DNA from 2 places in the Marinomonas rhizomae genome. Region 2 is predicted to be linked to the other one. Evidence: predicted binding sites of a transcription regulator. Region 2 holds the regulator's gene; the other holds the start of a gene.
What was found. Region 2 encodes FliA, which starts transcription of late flagellar genes. Its sites were predicted from a motif close to CTAAAGTTNNNNNNNNNNCNGCCGATA; they were not measured.
Positions count from the first base shown of each region.

Region 1: KDW99_RS16195 (flagellin) is a predicted target of FliA. The motif match lies at 6,962-6,988, and genes of this name have one in related genera.

Region 1 is NZ_CP073343.1:3,425,335-3,444,465, forward strand. It holds gene pseG (UDP-2,4-diacetamido-2,4,6-trideoxy-beta-L-altropyranose hydrolase) at 1-23, opposite strand, end outside; gene pseI (pseudaminic acid synthase) at 20-1,051, opposite strand; gene KDW99_RS16170 (motility associated factor glycosyltransferase family protein) at 1,054-3,162, opposite strand; gene KDW99_RS16175 (hypothetical protein) at 3,152-3,448, opposite strand; gene fliS (flagellar export chaperone FliS) at 3,441-3,881, opposite strand; gene fliD (flagellar filament capping protein FliD) at 3,925-5,280, opposite strand; gene KDW99_RS16190 (flagellar protein FlaG) at 5,321-5,746, opposite strand; gene KDW99_RS16195 (flagellin) at 5,810-6,910, opposite strand; partial or broken gene KDW99_RS16200 (flagellin) at 9,027-9,302, opposite strand; partial or broken gene KDW99_RS16205 (flagellin N-terminal helical domain-containing protein) at 9,956-10,436, opposite strand; gene KDW99_RS16210 (HD-GYP domain-containing protein) at 10,785-12,329, opposite strand; gene flgL (flagellar hook-associated protein FlgL) at 12,354-13,664, opposite strand; gene flgK (flagellar hook-associated protein FlgK) at 13,669-15,645, opposite strand; gene flgJ (flagellar assembly peptidoglycan hydrolase FlgJ) at 15,893-16,879, opposite strand; gene KDW99_RS16230 (flagellar basal body P-ring protein FlgI) at 16,888-17,976, opposite strand; gene KDW99_RS16235 (flagellar basal body L-ring protein FlgH) at 18,026-18,877, opposite strand; gene flgG (flagellar basal-body rod protein FlgG) at 18,891-19,131, opposite strand, start outside.
Region 2 is NZ_CP073343.1:3,285,148-3,298,522, forward strand. It holds gene KDW99_RS15500 (DUF2802 domain-containing protein) at 1-290, opposite strand, end outside; gene KDW99_RS15505 (chemotaxis protein CheW) at 305-793, opposite strand; gene KDW99_RS15510 (chemotaxis protein CheW) at 825-1,790, opposite strand; gene KDW99_RS15515 (ParA family protein) at 1,800-2,573, opposite strand; gene KDW99_RS15520 (OmpA family protein) at 2,643-3,461, opposite strand; gene KDW99_RS15525 (flagellar motor protein) at 3,454-4,191, opposite strand; gene KDW99_RS15530 (protein-glutamate methylesterase/protein-glutamine glutaminase) at 4,191-5,255, opposite strand; gene KDW99_RS15535 (chemotaxis protein CheA) at 5,282-7,534, opposite strand; gene KDW99_RS15540 (protein phosphatase CheZ) at 7,547-8,335, opposite strand; gene KDW99_RS15545 (chemotaxis response regulator CheY) at 8,345-8,725, opposite strand; gene KDW99_RS15550 (RNA polymerase sigma factor FliA) at 8,780-9,517, opposite strand; gene flhF (flagellar biosynthesis protein FlhF) at 9,614-10,906, opposite strand; gene flhA (flagellar biosynthesis protein FlhA) at 11,008-13,125, opposite strand; gene flhB (flagellar biosynthesis protein FlhB) at 13,163-13,375, opposite strand, start outside.

The DNA of each region.
Region 1 (19,131 bases), 140 kb from region 2:
TCGGCTCGCACCAAAAGTTTCACGCCATCATTTCCCAAGTAAGCGGCTGACCTTTTTGCGCATCCGCCACTAATGTTTTGCCTAATACGTCGGGCCAATGTTTAGGCGCTAGACCGAACGACGGGCGAATGATTTTCAGGTGTTCTTCGGTCAATATGGTGCCAGCGGGCAAATCTATAGCCACATAAATAGAACGGCGGTATTTTTTCGCGGCTTGCTCGGCATCTGAACCACCATAAGTCACCGTACCAAGCGCGGCCTTTGCCGCACGGCAAGCAACCACCAGCGCTTTCATTTCCGCAGGCTCCATGGAGAACTCAGCATCTACACCGCCGGCACTACGATCCAACACAAAGTGTTTTTCAATCACAGTGGCACCCAGTGCCGTTGCTGCAACCGCCGCGCCTAGGCCTTGAGTATGATCGGACAAACCAACAGGACAACCAGTTTTTTCCGCTAAATCCGCCATGGTAACTAAGTTAGAGTCTTCTATTTTAGAAGGATACGTACTAGTGCATTTAAGCAAGGTTAACGGGTTATCGCCAATGACTCGAATGGTTGCTACCGCTTCCGCGATTTCTTCTTCGCTTGCCATGCCCGTGGACATGATAATAGGCTTACCGGTTCGTGCAACGGCTTGAATTAGCGGGATGTCGGTCATCTCAAAAGAGGCGATTTTATATAAGGGCACATCGATGGATTCTAAAAATGCCACCGCACTGAGGTCAAAAGGCGAACTAAATGCCACCAAGCCTAAAGACTCAGCCAGCTCAAACAAAGGCTTATGCCATTCCCAAGGCGTCGACGCCTTGGCATAAAGATCATAAAGGTTTGAACCACGCCATAAACTGTCACTTTCAGACACCATAAACTCACCATGACGAACATCTAGCGTCATAGTGTCTGGTGTATAGGTTTGTAGCTTAATAGCATCTACACCCGCGTCGGCCGCAGCGTGAATCATGGCTTTAGCAAGTTCAAAATCTTGGTCATGGTTGCCCGATAACTCAGCAATAATAAAAGGCATTTTTTCAAACATAGCTTCGAACATAATTAACCGTTGTAGTAAGTAATCAAGTGATCGTTGCCTTTATCTACATAGTCAGAGGCTTGCTGGAGCATACTTGGCATTTCTTCAAGGAATTCACACCAAGGCGTGAACAAATGACGGGCACGAGCAACCGTTGCCGCCTCGTCTTCAAACTTAAATAAGAACTGTACTATTAAAAAAGCGGAATAAGTGAAAGAACCGATCAATAAGTCATGAATGTGACGATAAACACTGCCTCGTAAAAAATAGATTTCGCGATGATAAGACCAAAGTAAATTACAAACGTCTTCCCGAGTTTTGATTGAATCGTCCCAGCCGCTTTGAAGAGTTTTACTAATTTTTAGAAAATCGTCTACAGAAATGAGACTATCCGTCGTTTGTTGCAAAACGGCAGTCGGCGGTTCAGTGAAAAATGCATTTTCCAACAAATCAATGACTTTTTTATGGTCAATTTCAGGATCAGTAATAAGAACATCTTCAATCAAAAGAGGCGTCACACCTTCAATTTTTGCCACATCAGACAAGTTAAAGCTTTCAAAATTACGACGTTTTTTCAAAGAGCGTATAAGAGACTCAAGCTGTACTCTAGAAGTATCCATGATGCCTGTTGCATAAACGGTACCACCAAAGTTACCTTCTCGCTCTACCAGTTTGGCTTCTTGAAAAGTCTGAAAGCCCGATTCTTTGCCATCTTTATAATAACCACTGTGCACAGAATGGTGAGTATCTTTGTCTTTAAATCCGTTATCAACACCTAAGAAATAGACATTGTTAAGGCCAAATAAATGCACATAAGATAGGGCTAAGTTAGCAACAATAGGATTACAGTAATTTAACTGCACATAGTTTTTATCATCGCCTTGATCGCGCGCATGTGCCAAAATTAATGAGGTTATTGCCTCACCAGGTTTTAAGCCCATCCCTGATCGATCAAAATAATCAAAATATTCTGGGTGCATAACATCGACACTAAGCCCCCAAATCCCTTTTAGATACTCTTTGTCTAAAAACAAAAATTTATCAACCGTCTGCTTCATTCGCTCGATATCTACATGAATGTCGGGCACAATTCCTAGCTTACTAAGAGTATTAATGGTCGAACCACATGAAATCAACAAAACTTGCCCACGAATTTCTTTGATCAACTCAATCCCTTGATCAAGTGAAGGGCCGTTACCCAGAATAAAAACGGGGACATTGATCACCCACTTAGGCAATAACTCACGCCCTTGAAAATGGGCAACTTTCGTCTTGGGAAGCGACCTTAAACCTTGGGCAATACCAATTAAAGCATCGTCAAAAAATCCCCAGCCCATGACTTGGCGGGAATAATGCTTTTTAAAATAGTCTAAGGCTTTATTATTTTCTGGGCTTTTGTAACCCATGAACAAATAGGTTTCTGGAGCCAAGAAATAACCGTTTTCTTGTAACTGAAGAAGATAAATGTCTGTAAATTCATCCGGCTGGATACCTAGAAAAAAATGAACGGTTCGACCATCGCGGTTAAATTTATCGAGTATCTCTTCCCAGTCTATCGCGTATAAAGAGTAGTGAAAAAAGTCTAAGTCACTCTCATACAAGTAGAGGTGTTTTATTTCCCTGCTATTTAGCAACAATTCAAGTTGATAACCAAACTCAATTCCAAAAACAATAGCGGCACCGGCAAACTCAGGCCACTCTTTCTGTTCCACTAAACCAGCAGATTGAATTTCAATTTCGTCGAGGATTTTATTGCTGTAAAAAACATGGCGGCTTTCATTATTAACCGAGCGCTCTAGATTAAGAAGTGTTTTGGCAGGTTTAGAAAGCGCGTAGTCGACCTTATCTTTAGCTTGAGCTCTAGGGTCTTTTGAAAATAGAGGAACGCCAATATCTTCTCTAAAAACATTCATGTCACCCGATTCTTCCAAGTATACATAACGCTTTTTAGGGCTATAGTCCTTAAGCTCATCATAAATATGCGGCATGATCTGAGAAAAAGTCGCCATGTTTTTAATATAACGATCCGTCAACTCTTGGTCTTTTTCTCTTAATCTTGCGACGCCTTCTTTGAACGTAGCGAGAAATTCCTCAGCATGCTTAATATTGGAGCCACTGTCTTCATTCTGCATGCTTCACGCCTTTGTATTTGCTGACACTCTTACGAACTTTGATGGATTGATATAGTTGATTATGCATAGCTTTGTGGGTGTTTTTAACTATTAGAATTGCTGACTGGTGCACTTTAATAAGACACTTTAATTTTTCATTCACTAAAGCATTTTTTTTGTCGGGCTCCAAAGAAAATATAAAATCATTATTTTCTGCGCACAACCGCTGAATTTCATCTAAATCTTCTAATGATACCGCTTCTTCTAACGCATCAGTTAACAGGGTCAACTGGTCTATATCAAGCATTAACTGCCCCAGCAGTCATATCATCTACACCACTGTAAGCTTGCTGTTTATCTGCTTCAGTGATTTGATCCCAAGCGCCTTTAATTTGTAAAATCAAACCAATTACTTGGTCAATAACCGCACAATCTTTAGACACACTAGCTTCATTGATACGCATGATCATGTAATCATACAAACCATCTAAATTATCAACAAGCTCAGGGTTAACGTCGCGATCTAGCGCATCTCTTAGCGCATTAATAATTTCAATTGCGCGAGTAAAAGCGGCGGCTTTTCCAGCCCAGTCTGCACGCTCCATACAGCCTTTTCCTAACGCCAATCGCTCTAAAGCACCTTGCATTAAAAGTTGTATGACTCTATGAGGATCTGCCGAGGCTAAATCGGATTTAATAGAGTCCTTTTTATAGGCCTGGATCCCTTTTTTCCCGTACATAAAACAACCTCAAAATATTTACTAAAACGACAACGTCGTCATATTACAATTTATTCAGCATTGAGTTGAGATAATCACCTTGAGCATTCATGTTTGCAAGCTGTGTATCCAAGCTTGTAAACTTACTGCGCAAAGATGCTTCATACTTCTCCATGCGTGCCTCATAGTCAGAAAGTGACTCTTCTGTACTACTTATCGACTTAGATACGGAATCCTTTAGGGTACTATTCATTCCTCTTGGGCCTGCATAGCTACCTAACAAGTTATCAAGAGATTTTGCTAATCCATCGCTCCCAACAAACAGAGAAGCCACACCGTCGAAATCTGTATCTGCGGCACGGTTAAATTTTTCACTGTCATAAGCAAGGGTACCGTTATCCAGCAGCTCTACGCCAACATCAAAAATAGAAGTAAATGGGCTACCAGGACTGGCATGATTAGACATTAAGTCACCCGCTAAAGAGGTGCTTAGATTTCGGATCATGCTGTTGCCATTTAGCACGGCTCCTCTTGCAGTATTGCGCTTAAAAACAGCAATTAGATCATTGTAGGAATTAACAAAACCTTGAATACTTTCTTCAACTTTTTCTTTATTGTAGGTCACTTCGACCTTGGCGGGCTCTTTTGAAACATCTAATGCCTTAATAGATAAGCCTGCAATAGCATCATCAAAGTCATTAGAGTCACTGCGTACAGAAATGCCGTCAACGGTTATAGATGCATCTTGCGCTTCACCTCCCTCAGGAACACTCAAACCAGGGAAAAAACCACCCAGTGCTGCACTGTCCAAAGTTAAGTTGTCGCTATCAATATTTAGAGTATTTCCGGCGCCTGTTTTAGTTGAGGTAATGGTAAAAAACATATGCCCTTCACCATCGTCAACTAAGTTCGCCGACACTCCAAAATCTTTTCCCTCTGAGTTTATCTGCTCTCGGAGTTTAGATAATGTTGTATCAGGTTTAACATCAAGCACAAGTTTTTCATCACCAGCTGTTAATGTGAGCTTACCACCAGACGAAGTAACCGTTTCATCTCGTGATGAAAAAGACGAAATATCTGAAACTAAACGACTACCTTTCGCGAGCTGATTGACTTGAATGGAATAGCTATCTGTAGAAGCGGTTTTACCAGGAGTAACTGTGAAAGACTCTTTACCACTTTTTTGCTCAACAACCGCATTACGGCCTGAAAAAAGGTCATCATCATTTAAGTTTTTTACATAAGTTTTAAAATTATCTATTGCAGAGCCAACTGAACCAAGTGCAGAAAGCTCGGCTTCGTAATTCGCCAACTTATTTTCATATAATTTTACTTTTGTGTCTCTTCTGGCACTTACCATATCACTTACTAGAGACTCAAGATCAATACCAGATCCAGCACCTAATGAGCCAATAGCCATACAAAATCTCCTAGTTTCAACGCCTTTTATTTACAGTAGATTACACCTCACTATTAACTAAGGTGCCTTTCACGTCACTTAATTGGTTCATGATAGCATCAATTCTTTCCGACATTTTAAGAAACTCTTCTGTCGGCATTTGGCGAACCACATCACCTGTAGCCTGATCTAAAACTTTAACGATATTTTTGCTACGGTCTTCAGTCATTTCAAAGGATAATTGAACATTTAACTGAGACATTTTACGGTTTGCATTTTCAATTTTTTCAGGTTCAATCTTAGGCGAATCAGCAAATTTCTGATTATCACTGCTTTTATTTTCCGCTTTATTACTATCGGCTGAAGTTTGAATAGCTTTAGCATTCGCTTCACGCTGCGCTTTAAATTGCTCCCCCATACGCTGATCTTGTCTGGTAGCAACAACGCCCACAGACTGTTTTGAAAAATCACTAGAATTAATAGACATACACTAGTCCTCTGAATGAGACAAAAGCTGGAACAAGGCCCCAGCTTTTCGTTTTCACTAATTTTAGCCCAATAGAGACAACGCAGTTTGAGGACGTTGGTTTGCTTGAGCTAAGATAGATGAACTCGCTTGTTGAAGAATCTGAGCACTTGTTAGTTTAGCTGTTTCTTCCGCAAAGTCAGCATCACGTACACGTGAACGTGCAGCAGATACGTTTTCAGTAATGTTACTTAAGTTACTGATACTGGAACCAAAACGGTTTTGGACCGCACCCAACTCGGCACGCTTAGAACCAACGGCAGAAATCATGCCATCAAGAATATCAATCATGCTTTGTGCATTGGCCATTGTCGTTACTGATGGAACACCAAAACCCTGCTCTGGATCACCAAAACTACTAGAACGGCTAGCTGGTGGCTCTGGCATTTCAGGAGCATTAGGATCTACATAAACTTCACCACGAGCTTCTGCATCCGCTTTTGCTTGAATTTCAGGGTCTACGTATTCTTCACCATTTGCTTCTGCTTGCGCTCTCGCTTCCGCTTTTGCAGCATCTTTTTGAGCTGAATAGTTGTTATAAGCAGCCATATCTTCTTGATACTTAGCTTCATCAGCCGCATTTGAAGACAAACCAGCCATAGTGAAACCACCATTACCTGCGTAATCTTGGTTATCACCCGCACTCAAATCAAAACTGATTGTTTGATTTGAATCGGCACCTACTTGGTATACGCCATTGTAACTACCATCAAGTATAGCGCGTCCACCAAAGGTTGTGATAGAGGCGATACGGTCAATCTCTTGAGATAGCTGACCAATTTCTTGCTGGAGCGCTTTACGGTCATCATCAGAGTTTGATCCGTTTGCAGATTGGATAGACAAAGTACGCATACGCTGCAACATATTTGTCGTTTCATCCAACGCACCTTCCGCAGTTTGCGCTACAGAAATACCGTCATTGGCGTTACGAACAGCCTGATTCAAACCATTAACCTGAGATGTTAATCGGTTAGAAATCTGCAAGCCAGCAGCATCATCTGCAGCACTGTTAATACGCAAACCAGAAGACAAGCGCTGGAAAGAGGTATCTAACGTGTTTCCTGATTTCATCAGCTGGCGCTGCGCACTTAAAGATGAAGTATTCGTATTTACGTATAAAGCCATTATAGCCTCCTAGTTTTCATTTAATCCTGCAAAAAGCAGCTCGTATAAGGTTTTCGACAATACTTTGAAAACCTTTAGTCAATTTAGGAATTATTTTTCCCTCAATCGGTAAAAAAATTCCCATAAAGCGGCAAATAACCGCCTAACTCATTGTTTTTAAAAATCTTTAATGAAAATCTTTTTTGAGAAAAATCTTTTCAATTTCTTTAAAAAAAGCCAAAAACGCGCACTTTTTTCTTTGAAAATCACTTTCCCCCATCAATTAATGACCCCCCCTTAAATAGCGCCTCTAAATAACACCTCTAGATTGCGTCTTTTTATTGCCATAAGCGGCACAGCACCACCTAAAAAGAACACTTTTTTGCCACTAAAAATCACGATCAAAAAAACACATAAACCCACTTCCAATAAATGCCTTTCATCGTCATCAAACGTCACTAAGATAGATCAATAGGCAATAAACGTCAGACAACTAAGTGCCGCTGCAAACAATCATCACTGACAACACTGCCATTCATTTAAAACCCTCCGAGCATGCGGAATGATCACTCTTAACCTAATATCCAGAGCTCACAAAAAAAATTAAATAGGACACATGAACACCGTTGAGGTAGAGCCTTCAATAAATGCCCAACTACCCAGCTCTGCTGCGAAAAATCATCGCAAGTAATGTCGCTATTCATTTAGAGCCCTCCGTGCATGCGGAATGAACACCCTCGGCACAATATCCAGAGAGCCTAAAAAAGCGGACAACACTAAACAGACACCTGAACACCGTCGAGGTTGTGGTCCCAATAAATACTGAACGACCGAACGCCACAGTAAAAAATCATCACAAGTAATGTCGCTATTCATTTAGAACCCTCCGTGCATGCGGAATGAACACCCTCGGCACAATACCCTGAGAGCCTAAAAAAGCGGACAACACTAAACAGACACGTGAATACCGTCGAGGTTGTGGCCCCAATAAATACCGAACGACCGAACGCCACAGTAAAAAATCATCACAAGTAATGTCGCTATTCATTTAGAACCCTCCGTGCATGCGGAATGAACACCCTCGGCACAATACCCAGAGAGCCTAAAAAAGCGGACAACACTAAACAGACACGTGAACACCGTCGAGGTTGTGGTCCCAATAGATACCGAACGACCGAACGCCACAGTAAAAAATCATCGCAAGTAATGTCGCTATTCATTTAGAACCCTCCGTGCATGCGGAATGAACACTTTTGGTCTAAAGGTTAAAAAGCGTAAAAAAAGTTGCAGCATTAAACAGATAGATGAATGCCATTGAGATAGAGTCCCCAGGAAGACAAAATGACTCAGTAAGAAATAATCGCGGATAATATTGCTATCCATTCACAGCCCTCCACCTATACAGAATAGACACGCTCGACATAAAGCCTAAAGAACGAACAACCTGAGAAAAGTAGCTAGCAAGACCGAGCCAGAAAGAAAATAAATAATATCGACACACTAAACAGGCAATCACCTCATATATAAAAGAAGCAATTAATAAGTGACGGACAGCAATATGTCGCAATAAAACGTAGTCTTTTAGAATACAGCTATTCATCTCGTCTCCCGCGCCCAAACACATTGAACAAATACAAGTGAGAACAATGCAATCCATAGGCAAGGAAGCCTGAGCATAAAACGCTAGATATGTAAGGCAGATGCGAAGGCAAGCTACTTTTGATAAAAAGTCGACTCAGCTCGACAAAAACAGCCAACACAAACCGATTTTTCAGCTTCATTCGGATAGAAGTATCCCCACCAAACACTCTGTTAATTTTTAAGCCAGATAGAGAAGCCATATAAAGCAAGGTATATCTACACCTACTTTTTAACGACACAATCTTAACCACCAAAAGCCAATCTCAAAGTCAGTCTGATAGAACCTTAACTGTCTTTGGCATAAGCCTTAAACCACTGAAAACTGATCGAAAAACATACAAAACTGATTGCGATCTCATTATTTGGGCAAAAAAATGCCGGGTGAAAAATCACCCGGCTGAAAAGGCACCTCTAGGAGAGAGAAGTAGCCTGTATTCCGAGAAGAACTCGAATCTTTAATTGAAGCCCAATACTAAAGGCCCCAACGTCTAACCTATTAATTCCCTAATAAAGCCAAAGCCGCTTGTGGTCTTTGGTTGGCTTGCGCCAAGATAGTCGTACTGGCTTGTTGAATAATTTGTGAACTCGTTAATGCCGCTGTTTCAGCAGCGTAATCGGCATCTCGAACACGAGAGCGGGCAGCAGAAACGTTTTCTGAAATACTAGACAAGTTATTCACTGTTGAACTGAAACGGTTCTGCACCGCACCCAATTCAGCTCGCTTAGAGTCAACCGCTTGAATCATTGTGTCCAGCATAGCAATCATACTTTGCGAATTCTTAACATCTGTTATCGAAACAGACTCTGCAGTAATCAATGGCTGACCGTATTTTTTCTCAGCAGGAACCACAGTTCCATCAGGTTGCGTTACCGAACCATCCGGATGATTTATAGTTCCATCTGGATGCACAACAGATCCATCAGGCTGAATCACTCGGCCATCAGGAAACTCAATACTGCCATCTTTAAGCTCAGTCGTTCCATCAGCCTTGGAAATTGTGCCGTCTTCATTAAGCACATCTTCTTTTCGTGTACCGTCTTCATTGATTGGCGTACCGTTTTCATCAATCAATACACCATTGGCGTTAATCGGGCGATTCTGATCATCAATAAGCACATTACTCTCATTGACTCTTTTTCCTTCCTCGTTAACCAACTCACCGTTTTCGTTAATCAGAATGCCATTTTCATTGACACGCTGACCTTCTTCATTGATTAAATCACCATTGTCATCTATTAAATGGCCTTGCTCGTTAATCGCATCACCGTACTGGTTAACAAAACCACCTTCCTCTGTAGGAATAATTTGCACAGGTTCTTTTTTGGCCTCTTCAGGCTCTTCATAAGCGACACCAGAAGTCAGGCCAGAAATAGTAAAGCCACCATTTCCTGCAAGGTTAATAGAGTTATTTACACCACCAAACTCCATTGAAAAACTAATGGTTTGATTTGCATCGGCACCGACTTGGAAAATACCTTGGTATGAGCCATCAAGAAGACTACGACCACCAAATGTGGTGATGTCTGCAATTCGGTTAATTTCTTGGGCAAGCTGCCCCATTTCTTGCTGTAGTGCGATACGATCTTCATCAGCGTTTGAACCGTTTGCTGATTGAATAGATAAAGTACGCATACGTTGAAGCATATTTGTTGTTTCTTCTAAGGCACCCTCAGCAGTTTGCGCTAGAGAAATACCATCGTTTGCATTTCGTACAGATTGGTTCAAACCATTAATCTGAGACGTCAAACGGTTAGATATTTGCAAACCAGCAGCATCATCTCCTGCACTATTAATACGAAGGCCTGAAGATAATCTTTGGTAAGCTGTATCAAGTGCTTTACCACTACTTGTTAATTGACGCTGAGCATTCAGCGAGGACACATTTGTGTTTACATATAAAGCCATTTTCTTCTCTCCTAAGAATTATAACAATAAGACAACCCTCTGATTTAATTGGTTTTTTGGGGTTTTTGTCTCTTATTAAAGTTATCGACACAAGAGTGGTAACCTTTAATATTTTTTGTACTTTTTATGCTTTTTTTATTTTTTATCACGCAATAAAAACGCACAAACGGTTATCGAACAAAGAAGGGATAACTTTAGAATAAAAGTCAAAAAACAAGTAAAAGAGATTCATTTAGATAAAAAAGGCGGCATTCATAGGAAATGCCGCCTTTAAGAAAGCTCACTAAGTAACATACAAAAAAAATAACAGAGTATTAAGGAGTGAAGTTTAGAACGAGTCGGAAAAAATTACGAAATGTGATTAATGAATTGTAAACCTAACACCTGTGGATCCACTTCTTTTTCAATCACAATATCTGTTCGAAGGCTAGAATTATTTAACTCAATGTCCGACGCACCCACAAATGCTTTATTCGTTACGCTGTATACCTGACGAACTAAAGAAGGTTTAAAGGACTTATTCAGAGTTAAAACAAAGCCAACACGACCATTAGAAAGAGAAACACAAGACCCTACTGGAACACTCCCAATACTTCGTAAAAACACAGAAAGCAGTTGCTTATCAAATGCTAACCCAGACTCTTTTTTCATCTGCCTATACGCTTTAATCGGTCCGATTGAATGCTTATGAGGCTGCTCTGAGGTCATTGCATCATAAGCATCTATAATGGCAGCAATTTTCCCATAAACAGAAATTTCCTGATCTTGCTTACCTTCTGGATATCCCGAACCATCAATTTTTTCATGATGATCAGACAACATCTGATAAACCGCTTTGGGAACATTCTCAGATTGCTGCAAGATCTGCTCTCCAAACTTTATATGTTTACGAAATAAATCAAACTCAGCATCGGTCATTTTCGTTGCTTTTGTTACCATAACCATTGGCAGACGGAACCGCCCTAAATCTAATAACAAGGCTCCAAGTGCGATCACTTCAACATAAGCATCAGATAACTTCATCGCCTTGGCAAAATGAATACCGAGTACTGCCATCCCCATTGCATGCTGCTCTAAATAAATAGATGGATCTTTTATATGGCGAATGGCCAATAAGGAGAAGTTATTTCGAGAGTGGGATTCAATCAAACGACGACAAAACTTAATCAATTCAACCATATCCAACTGATCACCATGCTTAAATCGCTCAACTTGCGCCGATAATAAAGCATGACCGCCTTTAAATAGCTTGAATGCGGTAATAATTTCATCATCAAAGGAGGTGGGGCTAAACTTCGTTTCCTGAACCTTTTTTTGTGAAGTTTCAGTTTTTAAGGCTTGAACGTCTGTATCAGTAACTTCGCCAGCGCCTTTCTCACTCCCACTACTTTCAACCCGATTTCTACCCAAACGATCTTTATGAGCAAGAATATACTCTCTTGTCTGATCGTTTAATTCTTGCCTAAAGTAACGAAATAGACTTTGATTCTTTGCGTGCTTACTACGCAATTCTTTTGTCGTAAAGTGAGGATTTAGCTTTTTTAAACTTTTTACTGATCGACCTGAAGCAATCGACATACAAAGAAATAGCAATCTTTCTTCAGCATCGTATAAGCGCTCATGTCGATTATTAAGTAATTTATCATCAGAAAAGAACGGATCATAAGTAAGAAATGGTGACTCCAAATTAGAACGGAGGACATCGAGCACAACTTGACGCATGGCAATACCAACTAAGCGGTCTTTCTCCCCATGTTCTTTTATAATACATTGAACTCTTTTACTGCCAACGACTTCTTTTTTTATACCTAAAATGTCGAGTATTTCTTCCATATCGAAATACCCTACATTAATATCAGCGCCGAAACATGACTCCAGTTTAAATGCTGACATCTTGTATACCTTTTACTTTCAAAATTACATTTGGTTAAACAAAGACAAGTTACTCATGCGAGAAAACACTTTTTGCGATGCATTTAGTGCAGACTCTTTCATTGACAATTCCGTTGCAGCAGCGCCCATGTCCAACTCGCCTTCTCTACTTTGAGCAACAGTATTAGATAATTGGCTTGCCGAGCTATAATCTTCACGATCTCTGACCATATTAAGCCTTGCACCAATTTCCGAGCGCCCTTCACCTATTCTTTGTTGGGCGTTATTAATACTGTAAGTGGCACTAAAAAAAGCAGCCTCTCGCTCTTCATAAGTGGTATTCACATCAGTCAAGACAGCTAAAGAATCTTTAATTTGATTAAGTACGTTATCTTTCTCAGGCTTTTTAAGAGTGATGTCGACAGCAGCCCCTGGCTCGCCCTCTAATATAAAAGACATTCCAGAGAAAACAATTGGCTTACCAATAGTGTAAGTACCAGATTCTACCTCTTCTCCTTTACTATTTGTTACAACGTAATTAGCAGGTAAACCGGTAAATAAATGATAGTTATCTAATTTTTCAGCTTTATCAGTGTCGCCTTCACTCGGCTGTTTAACACCAGGTTCAGGACCTTCACCTTCAGGATAAGAAGTTCTAAGTTGATACTTATTTAACTCTGGGTGTTCAGGATCATAAGATTTCGCCATAAAGGCATCTAGGTCTGCCTGATCTTTAATTTTATCCGTCATTAAGACGTTGCCATCAACAATTTTGGCGTTAAAAGTTCGATTAGTCCAAATATCTTGAAACAAGTATTTACCAGAGTTGGTTACTGGGATTTTTAGATCTTCAGAAATTTGAGCGTATTTCTGACCCTCATTCCCAGACCAACGATAACGGCCATCACTCTCCAATACAAAGGCAGGGCTTTGCGTATCTGTACCGGCAAAAATATAGCTGCCATCGGCATTTTTAGAATTCATCAAATCAGCCATGGATTCTGTTATTAACGATATCTCATGAGCAATGGCATTAACATCAGCCTGAGTATTAATGTCATTTTGGGCTTGAATGAATAAGGTTCTTGCCGTATCTAAGAAGTCATTCATGCTGTCTAGAGCGACTTCTTGATAATCTAAGTTCCCTGTCGCCATTTTCATCGCTTCATCATACTGCCTTAAAGTCTGATTCTTTCCTGCGAACAAGAGAATCTGGCTAGCACCAACAGGATCGTCGCTGGGTTTTAATATATTGGTTTGTGCACCAATCTTACTTTGAATATCAAGAATTTTCTCATTAGCTTGACCAATAGACTTACTTGCTTGGCCATAAATTAAATTATTAGTTACACGCATAAGCTTACCTCATAATCCCAAGCAATGTCTCAAACGTTGTTCGAGCTGCTGTCACTACTTGAGCTGAAGCGGAATAGGATTGTTGATATTTCAAAAGATTTACGGCTTCCTCATCAAGGCTAACCGCAGACAACCTATCCCGACGAGCGACACTTTCATCCATTACAATCTTACTGGCATCGGCATGCCCTTCTATTTCGGCCGTTTTACTGCCAACATAAGAAATAAAACCAGAAAAAGATTTCATCAAAGTAGCTTTACCGGCCACAAGAGACTTGTTTTGTAAGTCTGCCAACGCAAGACCGTTAAAGTTATCAGACACACCAAGGTTATCGGTGCTCATGGTAAATACATCACCTCGATGAGGTTTAGATGAAACAGATACATCAAAACCTGCCTCATCAGATAAACCAGCTTGCTCAAGCAATTTTGTATATTGAGTCACATTACTCACAGACGCAACCTCAATACCTGACGAATCACGAACCACATAGGAACTAGGCGACGTAAAATAAATTTCATGCGGCGCACTTGGATAAAGCGCCCCTTCTGATGAAAAAGCAGAGGATTCAGGATTAGTGTTCGTCACAGAAGTCAAAGAAATTTTCGCATCTGATAAATTATCAGAACTGGTATTTACTCCTATGGGTGTACTCAACGCTAACGCCTCGCCATTTTTAGCGAACAAAGACAAACCAGCGGCAGCACCTTCTGTCGGGGTAAAACGGAACACATCATCACTGTCTATTTCATTAATATCTGCCAAGCGCAGATCAATGCCAAGCTCCTCGAGCTTAACATAACCGTCGCTGTCTTTCGTTAAAGCGCTAGGGTCAAAGGTAATAGATTTTTCAGTTGATTTGCCGTTCACATCAAATTTTTTAATAGAGAAATTACTATCATCAGTTCTCGTTAATTCGTAAGTATCTTTGGTAATTTTAGCAGATTGCCCATCGGTAACCCTAACAGAGATGTTTTTGGTCTTATGAATATTATCTGCACTTGAGTAAACATTGATTTTTCCCAAGGAGAATAAATTCTTACCAAATTCGCCATTACCATCAATCCCTTTTTTGTTCTGGGTGTTCATTGCATCGGCTAATGCAATAGCATGCTGACCCAAGGTTCTATCAGCATACACACTAAATTCTGAACGATAATCAATCAAACCTCCAACACTACCACCCAACCCTTGTGTTTTTAGTCCAACTTCATAATCACCAAAACTAACAACCAGATCGATTTTCTTCGGCTGTAGTGGATTAGGTCTAACGATCACTTCTGTTGGGTATTGATCCATAACTAAAGGCTGTCCATTTGCCAACTGAATCGTCATCAAACCTTTGTCGTTAAATTGGGCGTTAATATCCAAGTATTTAGACAGATCTTTTGCTAAGAGCTCTTGCTGATCGCGTAACTCATTTGCAGGAGAAATAGATAAACCTTCTTGTTGTAGTATTTGTCTATTCAAATTAGATATTTTCGATGTGATCGCATTTAGATCCTCTAAAGAAGAAGATAACTGCTCATCGACCAAGCCTTCTTGATCACTCACCACACCAGACAAAACATGATATTGCTGCACTAGATTTTGTAAACTAGAATGAGCTAACTGCCTCAATGAGGCCGAAGTCGGATCATTATTAACCGTTTGCAAGGCATCAAAGGATTTATTGAGATAAGTATTCAATGAAATACTGTCTTCGGCCAATAAGTTATCTGAAGTCGATATCATTGACTGATAAGCGTCGTAATAAGAAAAGGTTGAAGTATCAGCACGGACTTGTGAACTAACAAAGTTATCAACAAGACGAGAGGTGTCACGAAGAACAACACCGCCAACTGGAGAGCTAGTAGTATCAGTTCTTTGGCGACTATAGCCTTCGGTATCCACATTGGATGTATTCTGCCCTGTCGTATTAATACGGGCATTACTAGACTGCAGTCCAGACAAACCAATTGAATATAAACTTGAGCCCATAGCCCACACCCCTAGTACGTTTTCAGAAGTAACCATTAGATATTTTTCATTCTAATTATTACTTATGCAAAAACCTTACCAAGAATTAAGATCTATAACTTTATTATTTAGGAAAGCATAAAAATACATACCCAAAATACAAGGGGAAACAAACCAACCCACTTTAAACATAGATGAAATGAGTCTAGGTAAGCCTGCTAGGCGCTTTATCAATTCATTATTAACGGGCAATTTCATCGAAAAAACACTATAACTTTTGAAACCACTTACTAGATAGGATGTTTTCAATTTTTTCAGAGTACTTAGGATCCGTAGCATAACCGCCTTTTTGCAAAGAAGCGGCAAACATTGACGCGTCATCTCCAGCCTGCAAGGCATCTTTATACCGCTCACTAGAAGATAGAAAATTCGCATAATCATCAAAGCTTTGTGAGAAAGAATCATAAGCACGGAACGCCGCTTTTTCTCTCTTTGCCACCCCATCACGGAATTCTAATGTATTCACTACGGCACGATCACCTTGCCAACGATTGTCCGCTTTAATACCAAATAGATTAAAACTAGCCGCGCCGTCTTCTTTAGCAATAGGGTACTTTCCCCAACCCGTTTCCAATGCCGCCTGAGCCAATATTGCCTTGGGGTTAACACCAAGTTTTTCAGCTGCCTGCTTAGCATGAGGCCATAGATTCTCAACAAACTCATCCGGTGACCCAAACACGACAGAAAGGGCCGAAGGTGTTGCAGCTATTTCAGTCTCGGCAATATTTTGGTTTTGTCGTTTAGCTTCCTGCTGAACCGATTGAATAAATTCAGTAGAAGCACGATGAGCCAAAGCTTGAATTCGCACCAAATCTTGTTTAGCAACTTGGTTGAGAAAATCTGTATCTCCCCGTTCTTTCGCTTCAGGCGAACTAATCCCACCTTGCTGTTGAGTTTGGTATTGACGAATAAGCGCTTCCGATAAGCCTATGCCACCGGACTGCGCCATACTTTGAGACATCTGGGAATCCATCATCTCTTGATATTGCTTGGTTTGCGCACTGGAAAACAAACCACTGCCGATCGCTTCATTGGTGCTACGCATGTTTTTTAATAGCATATTTATAAAGATTGACTCAAACTGCTGAGCAACATCTTTTAATGCGGCATCAGGGTCTTTTTGCGCCTTAGTCTTTAAATCAGTTAGCGTAGAAAAATCGGCAAAAAAGTCTTGCTTTGGTGGGATTGAGTTCATCAAAACACCTATATAACAACTAAGTCAGCATTAATCGCACCAGCTTGCTTTAAGCCTTCCAATATAGCCATAACATCACCGGGAGCCGCACCAACCTGATTAACGGCACGAACAATATCATTAAGCGATGCGCCTGGATCAAAAACAAACATATGGCCACTATCTGGGGCGATCTCAATACCCTCACGCGGCGATACAATCGTCTGTCCACCCGTTACAGTGCCATCCTGCCCTACAACTGGTGGCACTTCTTTGATAGTCACCGTCAAGCTACCGTGGGTTATTGCAGCAGGAGATACTTTGACATGCTGACCAATGATAATGGTTCCCGTACGAGAGTTTACCACGATGCGCGCACGCTCTTCAGCCACTTCAACTTCTAGATTTTCAAGAATCGATAAATAGGTAACACGTTGACTGGAGTCCCTTGGCGCAGATACTCGAATAGAAGTCGCATCAAGCGTCGTCGCGACTCCAGGACCTAAGAGGCTATTAATCTTGTCTGTCACTTGTTTTGCAGTTGTGAAATCTGGACGATTTAGATTAAACGTTAGAGTGTCTCCAGTATTAAAACTACTAGGAACCATACGCTCGACACTCGCGCCATTTGGTATACGACCAACTGTTGGGACGTTGCTTGTCGTTCGTGACCCATCAGCTCCATTTGCCCCCAATCCACCAACTACCAAGTTACCTTGAGCTATCGCATAAACGGCACCATCGGCACCTTTCAATGTAGATAAAAGCAGCGTTCCGCCACTCAAGGCGCTCGCGTTACCAATCGACGAGACAGTTACATCAATTTTTTGACCTGGCTTAGAAAACGCCGGCAAAGTAGCCGTCAAAGAGACAGCGGCAACGTTTTTAGACGTGGCATTGACCCCTTCTGGCAAGGTCACGCCAAAACGAGACAACATGCTGGCAAAACTTTGGTTAGTAAAAGCTGTACTGTCGCCCGTTCCGTTAAGACCAATCACCAAGCCATAACCAAACAATTGGTTTTCTCGGACGCCCTGAACACTAGCAATGTCCTTCAAGCGTTCAGCCTGAACAGAAAAAGATAAAAGATAAAAGATAATTAGCGCTATGTGCTTCATCACATCACCCATTGAGAGGAGTGAACCTCTCAGCCATTAGATCATTAAATTAATAAGGCATGTTACTGGTGTTAAGTAAGCGACTCACCCAACCTTGCTCACTTCCCGCTGCCACATCGCCAGTACCTGAATATGTAATTCTTGCGTCTGCAACACGTTCAGACTCAACCGTGTTATCAGGAGAAATATCTTGCTTACGCACGACACCAGAAAAACGGATATACTCATCCCCCTGATTTAGACGTAACCACTTTTCACCACGCACTGCTAACACCCCATTGGGATAGGCCTTATATACAGTAACGGAAATTGTTCCAGTTAAACTGTTATTTTGATTAGCTGAAGCATTTCCAGAAAAGTCAGTACCTTGCTGCGGTAGGGTTGTATCAACCCTCAACTCTTGCCCAAAAACCGTTGGATTCTCAATGGTTGCAGACGAAGACTTAGAAACTGTTGCTGCATTGGCTTTCGTTGAAGTTGTTGTCTCATTCAGGTTAATGGTCAAAATATCACCAACCTTACTGGCTTTCTGGTCACCAAAGAATACGTCGCCCATACTCGCCTGATAAATACCACCTGTTGGCGCCTGAGTTGGACTCATACCATTTGGGTAAACAGGCGCATAGTAAGGATCATCTGACTGAATAGATTGCGCAATATCTGGTCCATTTAGAGGATCATTAGGATCTGGCACATACCCTTTTCTTGGCTCCTCCGGTGGCTCTGCCTCTTCTGCCGCATCGTCATTATCGTTGACCGCATCAACAACAGCATCCGCTAATGCGCCAGCCGCACCTGCGGCTGCCGCATTAGCGACAGCTTGCTCATTTACATCCCAAGTAAGACAACCTGACAAGCAAGCACTAAACATAACCAAAAAAGCAATTTTTATCTTCATCATATTCCACACGCTACTATAGCTGCTGTATTGCAAAGCTCATCATGCCATCTGCAGACGCAATGACTTTAGAGTTCATCTCATAAGCTCGTTGCGTCGTGATCATATTAACCAACTCCTCAATAGAGTTTACATTAGAAGCCTCAAGCATTCCTTGAGCAATAGTGCCTAATGAATCAGTACCTGGTACACCAACTTGCGGAGGGCCACTAGCATTTGTCTCTGTAAAAAGATTCTGTCCCGCTGAATTCAAGCCT
Region 2 (13,375 bases):
AAAAGCTCCATAGCACGATTGTATGAGACTCCACCCTCTTTCGATAAAATCTCAGATTGCTTTTCCACTGCTAGATTCAATTTTTTCTCAATGGCCACCAAGCGGCGCCCCATACCAATTGACCCTGAGGCAAGAACTTGCACCTGCTTTTTTTGATTCAATTCTGCTTCTGTATAATATTGCTTCATTTGCTTCAGGCGTTTTGACAATCGAAAAGCCCAAACAGCAACAGCAATCAGGATCACAAATTGAAGCATCAAGAGAAGGTTAAATAACCATTGAGATTCCATTTAGTACAACTGCCTTAATTACTTACTTCAGACCATTCATCTTCTGATAATAATTTATCAAGATCTACAAGAATCAATAAAATATCATTTTTGTGACAAACGCCTTGGATAAACTTGGATGATTCATCATTACCAACATTTGGCGACGGCTCAATCTCAGACTGACGAAGGTAGACCACTTCAGATACCGCATCTACAAGAATGCCAATAACATGACCTTCCACTTCTAAAATCATGATACGCGTAGAATCCGTAAGCTCACCTGAAGGCAAACCAAATCGCTGACATGTATCAATAACGGTAACCACTGTACCACGTAAGTGAATAATACCCAGAACATAGCTAGGTGCTCCAGGAACTGGCGCGATTTCAGAATAACGCAGGACTTCTTTTACCTGCATAACATTCACACCATAGATCTCATTCTCTAAGCGAAATGTAACCCATTGCAACATGGGATCATCTGACAGGCCGGCACTTTTCAACGCAACACTACTACCCATATTCTTCTCCTAAAATCACTAAATGATTCTATTATTTAATCGAGCGTTTAAATCCATTTTGTGGATCATCCAACAATTCTACAAAGCCCTGTACATCTAGTATGGCACACATATGATCAATTACAGTACCGGCTAGCCAAGGCCGCTTACTTCTATCACTACGCCATTTAACTTGTGATGGCTCTAAGGTAATTGCTTCAGCAACTCGCTCACAAGCAACACCCCAATCGGTTCGATCAAGTTGTATTACGAATTTAAAATTATCTTTCATTTCACCTTCGTAATGATTAGGCATAACCCAACGAGCAGTATCCACTGTACGAAGATTAAATTCACCTACATTCGCAACGCCCATAAACCAATCAGGCTGACCAAAGATAGAGGTCAATTTATCTTCGCCACTCTGAAAAATCCCCCCCAGTTCAACTAAGGGAACAGCGAGTTTCAAGCCACCAACATAAAACAGCAAACATTCGAATCTCCCTACAGCCCATGGCAAAGGATCTGTTTTTGAGACTTTTTTAACTGGCTCTGGCTCTGGCTCTGGCTCTGGCTCTGGCTCTGGCTCTGGCTCTGGCTCTGGCTCTGGCTCTGGCTCTGGCTCTGGCTCTGGCTCTGGCTCTGGCTCTGGCTCTGGCTCTGGCTCTGGCTCTGGCTCTGGCTCTGGCTCTGGCTCTGGCTCTGGCTCTGGCTCTGGCTGAATAATATTGTGCTCTTCAGAATCTGCTGGCAAGCCATCAACTTGAGCAGAAATCGCTTCTTCAAAATCGTGAAATGAAGCATCTAATGACGAAAGCTCTTCTTCAGTAAGTCCATCGCCTAAATCGGCGGCCTCAGGTTCACTAAAGTCTGGCTCCCCATCGGCCATAGATTCAGCTTCATCAACCTCGCTTACAGACGGCTCAGAAGTCGCTTCTTGTAATAGGTCATCAAGGTAACGTTGAACGGCTATCTGCGGTCCTATTAACGTCTGCTCTTTACTCTTTGTATCTTTCATAAACTGTTACTATCCCGCTGGGTTCAGCAAAGAATCCATCAGACTTGCATAAGCCTTAATTCCTCGAGCATTCGGATCTAACGCTGAAGGAGCAATACCTGCTGTACTAGCGTCTCTTAACTTTGTATCAACAGGAATTACTGAATGCCACACCAACTCTTCATAAGTATCTTTTAAACTACGTAAGCTTTTATTAGAAGCCTGAGTACGGCGATCAAAAAGAGTTGGCACTATTAAAAACGGTACTGGTCGCTTTCTTGCTCTGTTAATCATGGTCAATGTACGGACCATTCTTTCCAACCCTTTTATCGCTAAAAACTCAGTCTGCACAGGTATAACCAACTGCTGGCAAGCCGCCAAAGCATTGATCATCAAAACTCCCAATACTGGAGGGCTATCAATCAACACATAGTCATAGTCATCCCATAAAATCGCTAACGTTTTAGAAATAACTAATCCCATACCACCTTGCGCTTGAGCGTGACGCTCCAAAGTAGCTAACGCTGTCGACGCAGGCATTAAAGATAAATTAGGATGGCCTGTTTCTAGAATTAGCGAAGCCGGTAAATCCTCTGGGATTTTTCCAGTAGCTTGAAATAGACTGTACGCGCTTTTTTCTATGGAGTCTGGATCAAAGCGGAAGTAACTGGTCAGTGACCCATGAGGATCAAGATCAATCATTAATACCCGATGGCCAGCATCAGCTAACAACCCTGCTAATGAAACTACTGTGGTCGTTTTACCAACGCCGCCTTTCTGATTCGCCACTGCCCAAATGTGCACTCTGACTCCCCTGATACCCTATGCTGTTATTTTGCTTACGAATTGCTTGCAATCATATACAGTAACACGCTATTGAAACAAGTAATCATAGAGATTATCGGCCTTACGCTTACTAATACGCAATATTACACGACGATTTTGCTGACGAGCATAATCATTGGTGTTTCTTACCTTAGGATGTTCACTGGAAAAGCCGATTGGTGCGATCATCTTTGGATCGACCCCTCTGTAAACCAATTCATCCACAACAGAAGAAGAACGTAAACTAGACAAATGCCAATTCGAAATTAGACGTCTTGAGTTAACAGGCAAATCATCTGTATTACCCTCAACCAATATAACTGAAGGATACGCTTTTAATATGTTGGCAACTAAAATCAACAAAGCGACCGCCTCATTCGTTAAGTCGTATTCTCCTTGTCCAAACAATAGACCAGACTTCAGCTCCAAGCTTACCCAATCCGCCGATTCAGTAACGGATATCTGACCTGATGCATGCAACCCAGAGAATTGGTTTTCCACAACTTGACTTAGCAATGCATACACAGCAGACGAATTACTCTCTTCTATAGTCGGAGGTGCAGCTGGAATTGGTTTTGCCTCAACCACTTCGACATCTTTTGGCTCACCAACAATAGGTTCTCCTATGTTGATAGGCTTAATAGACTTCTGAACAGCATCAAAAACGCCATGCAACGTCTCTTTCAAACGCTGTTCATCACCGGAATTTTTTAATGAGAGAGAGTACAACGCCACAAAAAAAGCAAAAAGCAGAGTGATAAAGTCTGCATAAGAAAGGATCCAACGGTCTCGCCCCTGCATGTTCGTCCTTGGCGACTTAGTCGCCATCCGACGGCGCTTTGAAACCCGAGGAGGAGTATCACTCATAGGTATTTAGCTCTAACTCTAATCGATATGGATGCTTGCCTGTAGCAATGCCACAGATACCATCAATTAGTAGCTGATGATAAAGAAGCTCTTTATCAACATAGCCCATTAATTTTTTAACGATAGGAAATATAACCAGATTCGCAAAGCCTTGGCCGTATAGAGTGGAAACGAAAGCAACGGCAATACCATGACCCAATGCTTCTGGGCTGTCCAAATTAGCCATAGCTTGAATCAAGCCCAGTACAGACCCCATGATACCTAAAGTAGGTGCATACCCGCCTATCGACTCTATAAATGACACGCTCTTCATCCGTTTGTCATAAATACGAACGGCGTCATCATGAAGTCTATCAGCTAATAAATCAGGATCAGTCCCATCGATAGCCATTTGCATAGCTCGACTAGTAAAACGGTTACCCAACGCCTCAATATCAGATTCCAAAGCAAGCAGAGAAAGTCGTCTCGCTTTATGGGCAAGATTGTTTATTAATACACGAGCAGAATTGAAATCATAAACAGGCGGGAAAAGACTCCACTTAATCAACACAAGAGCACGAGCTGCTTCTTGAATGCTACTTTGAATAAGTGTTGCGCCAATACTACCAACAATAACGATGATAGCGGATGGAAGGTTTAGAAGGAGTACGATCTCTCCTCCCCCTAACCAGTTAGCTAGAAATACTGAACTGAATGCAATTAATAGTCCTGCTAAGGTAACAAAATCCACTAGCCAACCTCACGTGCAATACGCTCACCGATATGGTCTAAATCAATAATATCATCCGCTAAGTTTGCTTTTTCAACAGCCATTGGCATACCGTAGATCACGCAAGACTCTTCACTTTGAATCCAAACTCTTGAGCCCGAACTTTTCAGCATACGAGCACCTTCACGACCATCAACGCCCATCCCAGTCATAACAACAGACAATACTTTTCCTGGATAGCATTTCGATGCTGAGCCGAAAGTAACATCAACTGAAGGTTTGTAGTTAAGTCGTTCATCACCATCAAGAATACGAACGCAACCACCATTTCGAGGGTCAATCATCATTTGCTTTCCACCTGGCGCCAATAACGCCACACCAGCCTGCAAACGATCACCATCTTTGGCTTCTTTCACCGTAATCTGACAGATATTATTCAATCGGTCAGCAAAAGCCCCAGTAAAGGCCGCTGGCATATGTTGAACCAATACGATAGGAGCGGAGAAATCCTTAGGCAGTTTACTTAACACTGCCTGCAAAGCCATAGGACCACCCGTAGATGTACCTATAGCGACAAGGCTCACTCGCTTTCTCATACGTGGAATAATAACGCCACGTTCAGTCACAATCGGCTTAGGTGCCTCACGTGGAGCAAGTGCTGCAACAGGTTTTCTATCACCTGCTAAGCGAGTTCTTGCAACCGCTAATACTCGATCTACCAATGCACGTTTCACTACAGCTGAATCTCGAGAGATATCCTCAAAATTCTTAGGCATGAAGTCAACAGCACCAGCCTCTAGGGCATCTAGAGTAACCTTTGCACCCTCATGAGTTAATGAGGAAAACATCAGTACAGGTGTTGGCTTAAGCTTCATAATGTTAACTACAGCGGCGATACCATCTAAAACAGGCATCTCGTAATCCATAGTAACAACATCAGGAGATAAGGATTGAACCTTATCTATTGCCTCACGTCCGTTATTTGCAGTACCTACAACGGTTAGTCGAGGATCGGCTTCAAAAATTTCGACCAAACGGCGACGAAAGAAACCAGAATCATCAACAACCAGCACCTTAACAGGCATATCACATCCCCTAAATGAAAAAAATATTACCTAGATGCGTAACACTTAAGCATACTAGGCACATCCAGAATCAATGCAATACGACCATCACCTGTAATTGTTGCACCTGCCATACCAGCGGTACCTTGCAACATTTTACCTAATGGTTTTATAACCACTTCTTCTTGACCAACAAGCTGATCTACAACAAAACCCACTTCACTCATACCAACCTGAACAACAACCACATGTGCTTCTGCAGGTAAGTCATCTCGACTATTCCCTTTGATTAGCCAGCTTTTTAGGTGGAAAATTGGTAAAGTTTTACCTCTAATAACAACCACTTGCTGACCATCTACCACATTGGTTTTTTTCAAATTTAGATGGAATATTTCGTTAACACTGACCAATGGAAACGCAAACGCTTGATCTGATAGCGTCACCATCAGAGTCGGCATAATAGCAAGCGTTAATGGCACTTTGATGATAAATCTAGACCCTTGTCCAAGGACAGATTTAATCTGTAAGGTACCATTTAACTGTGAGATCTTTGTTTTAACAACATCCATCCCAACGCCACGACCAGACACATCAGTAATCTCAACTTTTGTTGAAAATCCTGGTGCAAAAATCAAATTGAATGCTTCTTCATCAGATAAACGCTCTGCTGCATCCGCATCCATCAAGCCTTTTTCAACGGCTTTTTTACGCAACACATCAGGGTCCATACCTGCACCATCATCATCGATGGAGAGTAAAATATGATCGCCTTCTTGTTCTGCAGACAAAATAACATGGCCAACTCTTGGCTTGCCTTTCGCTTCACGAACATCAGGTGCCTCAACACCATGGTCAACCGAATTTCGAACCAAGTGGACAAGCGGATCGGCGAGTGCTTCAACGAGGTTTTTATCCAGATCTGTCTCTTCACCACGAAGCTCTAAATTTACTTCTTTTTTCAGGTTGCGGGCCAAATCTCGAACCACTCGAGGGAACTTGCCGAATACTTTTTTGATTGGCTGCATTCGAGTTTTCATTACGGCGTTTTGTAGATCACCCGTAACAACATCCAAGTTTGAAACCGCTTTCCCCATAGATTCATCATCACTTTGGAGTCCCAAACGAACAAGACGGTTTCGAACTAATACAAGCTCACCAACCATGTTCATTATGTCATCCAAGCGTTTTGTATCTACTCGCACTGTTGCTTCTTGGGTAACAGGAGTATTAACTTTTTCTTTGAGTTCAGGCTCTGGTGCTTTAGGTGTAGGCTTTGGAGCTGGTTTCGGGTCAGCTTTTGGCTTGGCTTGAGCAACCTTAGGTTCAGGCTTCTTAGCTGCAGGAGCTTCTGACTTATCTGAACCGCCTTTACTTTGCAAGCTATCTAATAGAGATTCAAATTCGTCTTCAGTAATTAAGTCCGACTCTGCACCGGCACTAGGCTCTGCCTTTTTAGCATCGTCTTTAGGTGTGTCTTCTTTCTTATTTGCTGGAGGCGTTTCTCCATGAAGCTTATCAAGAAGTTCCTCAAATTCATCTTCGGTAATTTCATCAGAAGATGTATCATTTGAACTAGCGTTATCAGCTGGCTCGTCATTAATTCCAGGCGCACCGCTGCCATGAAGTTGGTTCAATAATGCATCAAACTCATCTTCAGTGATTTCGTCGTCAGTTCTTGGCGTTGCACTACTTTCTTCTGCTAAACCACTTTCTACTTCGTCATTTTCATTCGAAGTATCGCCCAAGGCATCTAATAAAGATTCGAACTCATCATCAGAAATATCAACAGATTCAACCGCAGCAGAAACAACTTCTTCAGTTTCTTCAACATCAGAGTCAGCTTGCTCTTCGGCAATCTCTTCAACTTCATCTAACGTTTCATCATCTGCACTAGCAAGCTCTTCTGCGGTTGGCGGTTTTGCATATACTGCAAGCGCAGCGATCAGCTCTGGTGAAGCCGGCTCAGGCTCACCACCAGCACGAACAACCTCGAACATTTCGTTTACAGCATCAAGTGCCTGCAAAACAATGTCCATCAAATCAGAATCTATTTTACGCTGACCGTTCCTTAAAATATCAAAAACGTTCTCAGCATAATGACAACAACCAACCAAGGCATTTAATTGTAAAAATCCAGCACCACCTTTTACCGTGTGAAAACCACGAAAAATCGCGTTAAGCAGTTGCTTATCGTCAGGATTTTGCTCTAAATCTACTAGTTGTTCGGAAAGCTGCTCTAGGATTTCGCCAGCTTCTACCAAAAAATCTTGTAAAATTTCTTCATCGACCTCGAAACTCATCCTCAGCTCCTTCTAGAAACCAAGACTTGATAGCAAGTCGTCTACTTCGTCTTGACTACTCAGTACTTCAGGGTTGTTTTGTTTATTAATAGCTGGGCCATGACCACGAGTGTCATCGTGTTCAGACTCTTTCTCTTGGTGTTCAATCCCCGAGATACTATCAACGCGTCCAGCAACAGCAACGAGATGCACAAGTTTTTCTTCTACATCTCGAATTAAATCATTCACTCTAGCGATCACTTGACCCGTTAGGTCTTGATAACCTTGCTCTAGAAGAATTGTGTTGAGGTTTGAATGCAAGGTAGTGGCACTGTCATCAGCATAAGATAGGAATACATCAATACGCTTATATAAGTCTCGGAATTCTTGAGGTGTTAAGTCTCGCTGAATTAGTCGACTCCAGTCTTTTCGCAACTCCCTTGCTTGACTTTGTAACTCACTGGCCACAGGAACACTACTGTCCACCATGTCCATAGTTTTATTGGCCGCCGCACTAGTTGTTTCTATAACATAATTCAGTCGGTCAGAGGCGTCAGTAATTTTAGTAGCAGAATCTTTTCCACCCTCACCAACAACTAAGTCCATTGAATCGACTTGAAAATCACGAATAGCATCATGCAGACTTCGAGTTAAAAATCCCACTTCGTTATAAAAGCTTTTATGACGAGCTTCGCTTAACTCTTGGATTACTTTAATAGCACCACTGAAATCACCGACTTCAATGTGATTTAAAAGATCCACAGCACCATCTTTTACTAGGTTTTCAAAATCCACTAGTCCAGATCCCAATACATTCGACATCTAAGCTCCCTATTTTGCAGCGTCTATTCGTTCGAATATTTTCTCAATTTTTTCCTTGAGAGCCACTGCAGTAAAAGGCTTAACAACATAACCGTTCACCCCAGCCTGAGCCGCAGAAATAATCTGGTCACGCTTAGCTTCAGCCGTTACCATGAGAACAGGAATGCTTTTCAATTTTTCATCAGCACGAACAGCACGAAGCAATTCAATCCCTGTCATTCCAGGCATATTCCAATCGGTCACAAGAAAATCAATTGTTCCAGCTTGAAGTATAGGCAATGCAGTTGTTCCGTCATCCGCTTCAACTGTATTGGTAAACCCTAAATCCCGTAATAAGTTTTTAATGATACGTCTCATTGTCGAGAAATCATCAACAATCAGGATCTTCATGTTTTTATCCAATGCAACCTCCACACCCCAAAGGTATTATTCCATAACTCATAATTAATCTCGCCAATCACTTAATCGAGCTCGCAATCGCATAGCCGCTTGACTATGAATTTGACTGACTCTAGATTCACTAACGCCTAACACAGCACCAATTTCTTTCAGGTTAAGCTCTTCATTATAATAAAGAGACAAAACCAATTTTTCTCTTTCCGGTAATTCATCAATTTCTTTCGCCAATTGATTTTGAAAACCGCCATCTTCTACTAAAGAATAAGGTGAATTTTCTACCTCAGATTCGACACTATCTAAATTATTTGTATCAGAGTCTAGCATTTCTTCATAACTAAACAACTGAGTAGACATAGATGAATGAATCATGTCGTGATATTCATCCATACTTATATTCATATGAGCCGCTATTTCCATATCGGACACTTCACGGCCCAACTTAGCTTCTAACTCTTTTATTGCATTAGCAACTGCTCGACCATTGCGACGAACCGAGCGAGGGGCCCAATCTGTTTTTCGCACCTCATCCATGATGGAGCCGCGAATACGAATACCGGCGTAAGTTTCAAAACTAGCACCCTTGGTCGACTCAAAGCGCTTATAGGCCTCAATAAGCCCCATCATGCCAGCTTGAATCAAATCATCAACATCCACACTATCGGGCAAACGCGCCAATAGATGGTAAGCAATTTTTTTTACCAAATACCCATATTGCTCAACAATCGCATCAATCGAAAGCGTTGCTTTTTTAGAGTATGTGTTATATCCATTCTTGCTTTGCATAAAATAGTCTAAGCAACCTTTACCATTTAAGTGAGTTGCGCTAACTAACTGTACTACATAGTTTCGCGCAACGCTTTCAGTAATAACAAAATTTTACTAACTACCATACTTTAGTGACCCATAAAGCTGACTGTAATGTTCTGCGGTATACACAGCCCTACTAATCAAATTATGTGCACGAGCTGGCTCTATGTCATCTGGAATTCTTTGGCCATCTGCGATATATACAACAGGTAAACCTTCTTCAATAACTACACTAATAGCTTCACCAAGTGAAGCTGATTCATCAAGCTTACTTAAAACACAACCATCTAATTGAACTTGAGAATAAACATCGACAACTGTTTTTAATACTTGCCTTTGACTTGTGCAAGGTAATACTAATAATTTTTTAAGACTTGCTCGCGCACGCTTCATCATTAGAAGCTGTCGTTCAAGATTCGAATCCCTTGGATTCATACCTGCTGTATCAACAAGCACCAAAGAATAATTAGCATATTTTGCCAAAACTTCGTTTAAGTCAGAGTATTCATTCACTACTTCAACTGGGACATTTAATATACGCCCAAAAGTCCGCAGCTGCTCATGGGCAGCAATACGGTAAGTATCAGTAGTAATTAAGACAACACCTTCAGAACCATGTTTTAAAACGTGTTGGGCGGCAATTTTACCGATCGTTGTTGTTTTACCAACGCCAGTAGGTCCCATAAACGCAATACAGCCTTTTAATTCTGAAGAACTAGAACGAACAGGAATATAGTCAGCTAAATGGGCAAGCAAACGATTCCAGTCATCTTCTCGCCCTTTTAAATCAATATCATCAATCAATCTAGACACGACAAATTCAGACAAACCTAAACCTTTTAACTTCTCCCTAGCACGTAACTCTACTGCATTTTCTTTTGCATCAGCTTTGCCGTCAGTTTGCTGACGCTGTTCTAGCATAGTTCGAACATTTTTAAGTTCAAGTTCCATCTCTCGTAGTTGCTTAGCACTTTCACTATTATGAATTGACAATGCTTCTTCGACAGCTGGATCCTCTTTATCCTTCGACAAAGGAGGCATTTCGAACTGAGTTGCAGGTTGTTTTTCTGAATATGTATTTGAAGATGAAGTATTTTGCGGGGCAGTAGTCTGTTGCTTTGCTCTTTCAATACGCTCTAAATAATCTGCACTTGGGTCTGCATATTGCTCTGAACGAGGCGCAGGCGAGCGCTTTGAAGTCATACTAGAAGGCAAAGATCCATCGTAATCTAGAGCGGCAACTATTTCTATCTCACCGGTAGGCAGACGCTGATTTGACAAAATGACCGCATCGGGGCCTACAGCATCACGAACCTTCCGTATCGCTTGCCGCATGTCAGGTGCTCGAAACCGCCTAATTTGCATGAATAACTTAATCCTTCCAGTTTATTTTTCTTACAAATCCATAGCTTACCCGAAAGATTACAATAAATATAGATACAATCCATCACGTTAATAGGTAGATATTATTGACCTATAACACCTACCACAGTAATACGTTTATGATCCGGCACTTCTTGATAAGAAAGTACTGACATATTCACCATACCATAGCGCATAAAACGCGCCAACATAGGACGTATAGGAGCAGACACAATTAATATAGGAGTGTTTCCCATTGCCTCTTGCTGCTCGGCAGACTGACGCAAAGATGACTGTAACTGCTCTGCCATTTGCGGTTCTAAAATTAATGCCTCTTCATTTTTAATCCCAGACTGCTGGCTTTGCTGAACCGTCTGCATCAGCATTTTCTCTAATTGAGGCTCTAACGTTAACACAGGAATTTCCTCAACCCCATCAGCCAAGGTTTGAATAATCAAACGTGATAATGATGTTCTCACTGCTGCAGTCAATATCATAGGATCTTGAGTCTTTGGTTGAACCCCCATAATTGATTCAGCAATCGTTCGCATATCCCTTAACGGCACTCCCTCTATCAATAGATTCTGCAGTACTTTTAACAGAACACTCAAAGGCACCGTATTTGGCACCAACTCTTCTGCCAATTTGGGATTGTACTGCTTCAGAAGACTCAACAGCTGCTGAACCTCATCATGACCAATCAATTCATAGGCATGTTTGTGCATAATCTGATTAATATGAGTCGCAACAACCGTACTCACATCGACCACTGTGTAGCCATAAGTCTGTGCCTGATCTCTTTTCTTAGGATCAATCCAAACGGCATCTAAACCAAATGATGGATCTTTACCTGCAATACCATCAATCGAACCAAATACCTGACCTGGATCGATTGCTAAATCTTTATCCGGATGAACTTCAGCTTCTGCCAAACTCACACCCATCAAGGTAACTCTGTAGGCATTCGGCATCAAATCTAAGTTATCCCGAATATGCACACTCGGCACCAAAAAACCTAAGTCTTGAGATAACTTACGACGCACACCTTTAATTCTTGCAAGCAACTCACCACCCTGAGTTTTATCAACCAAAGGTATCAAACGATAACCCACTTCCAACCCAAGCATATCAACAGGAGCCACATCATCCCAACTCAGGTCTTTCACTTCAGCTGGAACTGGATTGTCTGCTGACGTTTTACCAGCACTTTTCGGCCCTTGCTTAGGTTTCTGCTTCTTACGATACTCAAGAAAATAGGCAAGACCACCCAAACATGCAGCCAAGGACAAGAATGAAAAATGCGGCATACCTGGAACGATCCCCATAATCGTCATCACACCAGCAGCTACATACAGCGCTTTTGAGGAACCAAACATTTGGCGAACAATCTGTCCGCCCATATCACCCGTCTCGTTAACCCGAGTAACCATGATTGCAGCTGCAGTAGAAAGCATCAAAGAAGGAAGCTGAGCAACCAAGCCATCACCAATCGTCAACAATGAATAACGTTCGATAGCCTCTGTAAAAGAAAGGTCATGCTGCGCCATACCAATGGACAAACCACCAATGATATTAATACCCAGAATAAGCAGACCAGCAATAGCATCCCCTTTCACAAACTTCGAGGCACCATCCATAGAGCCATAAAACTCAGCTTCGGAAGCAATCTCAGTACGACGCTGCTTAGCCTGATCTGCGTCGATCATGCCGGCATTTAGGTCGGCGTCAATTGCCATCTGCTTACCGGGCATTGCATCCAAGGTAAAGCGCGCACTTACTTCCGAAATACGGCCAGCACCTTTGGTAACAACGGCAAAGTTAATAATCATCAGAATGGCAAAGACAACAAAACCAACAACGTAGTTACCACCAATAACCACTTCACCGAAAGCTTGAATAACCTTACCGGCCGCATCACCACCCTCATGACCATTCAATAACACCACGCGAGTTGACGCTACGTTAAGCGCCAATCGCATTAATGTAGATACTAGAAGAACAGTAGGGAACACAGCAAAATCTAAAGGCCGCATGGAATAGATAGCGACCAAAAGCACAACAATGGCTAAGGCAATATTAAAAGTAAAAAGGACATCCAATAAAAAAGCAGGAATAGGTAAAATCATCATCGCTAACAGCGACAACAACAAAATAGGAATACCTAAATTCCCACTTAAAATCCCTTGAACCTGCCCAGTAAGTCGGCCGCGGTCAAAATTCACACGACATCCTTATTGGAAGAAAAGCTATAAAACATGATTAACTACCGTCCCACTGAAATTCATCAGGCACATCTAAGTTTGGCATCGCTTCTGGGTGTGGCGCCCCCATGCGAGCATTGCGCAATTGATACACATAAGCCAACAGTTGTGCCACCACTTTAAACAAACCCTCTGGTATCTCATCACCGATCTCAGTATGGTGATATATTGCCCTTGCTAATGCGGGCGATTGTATCACAGGGATATCATA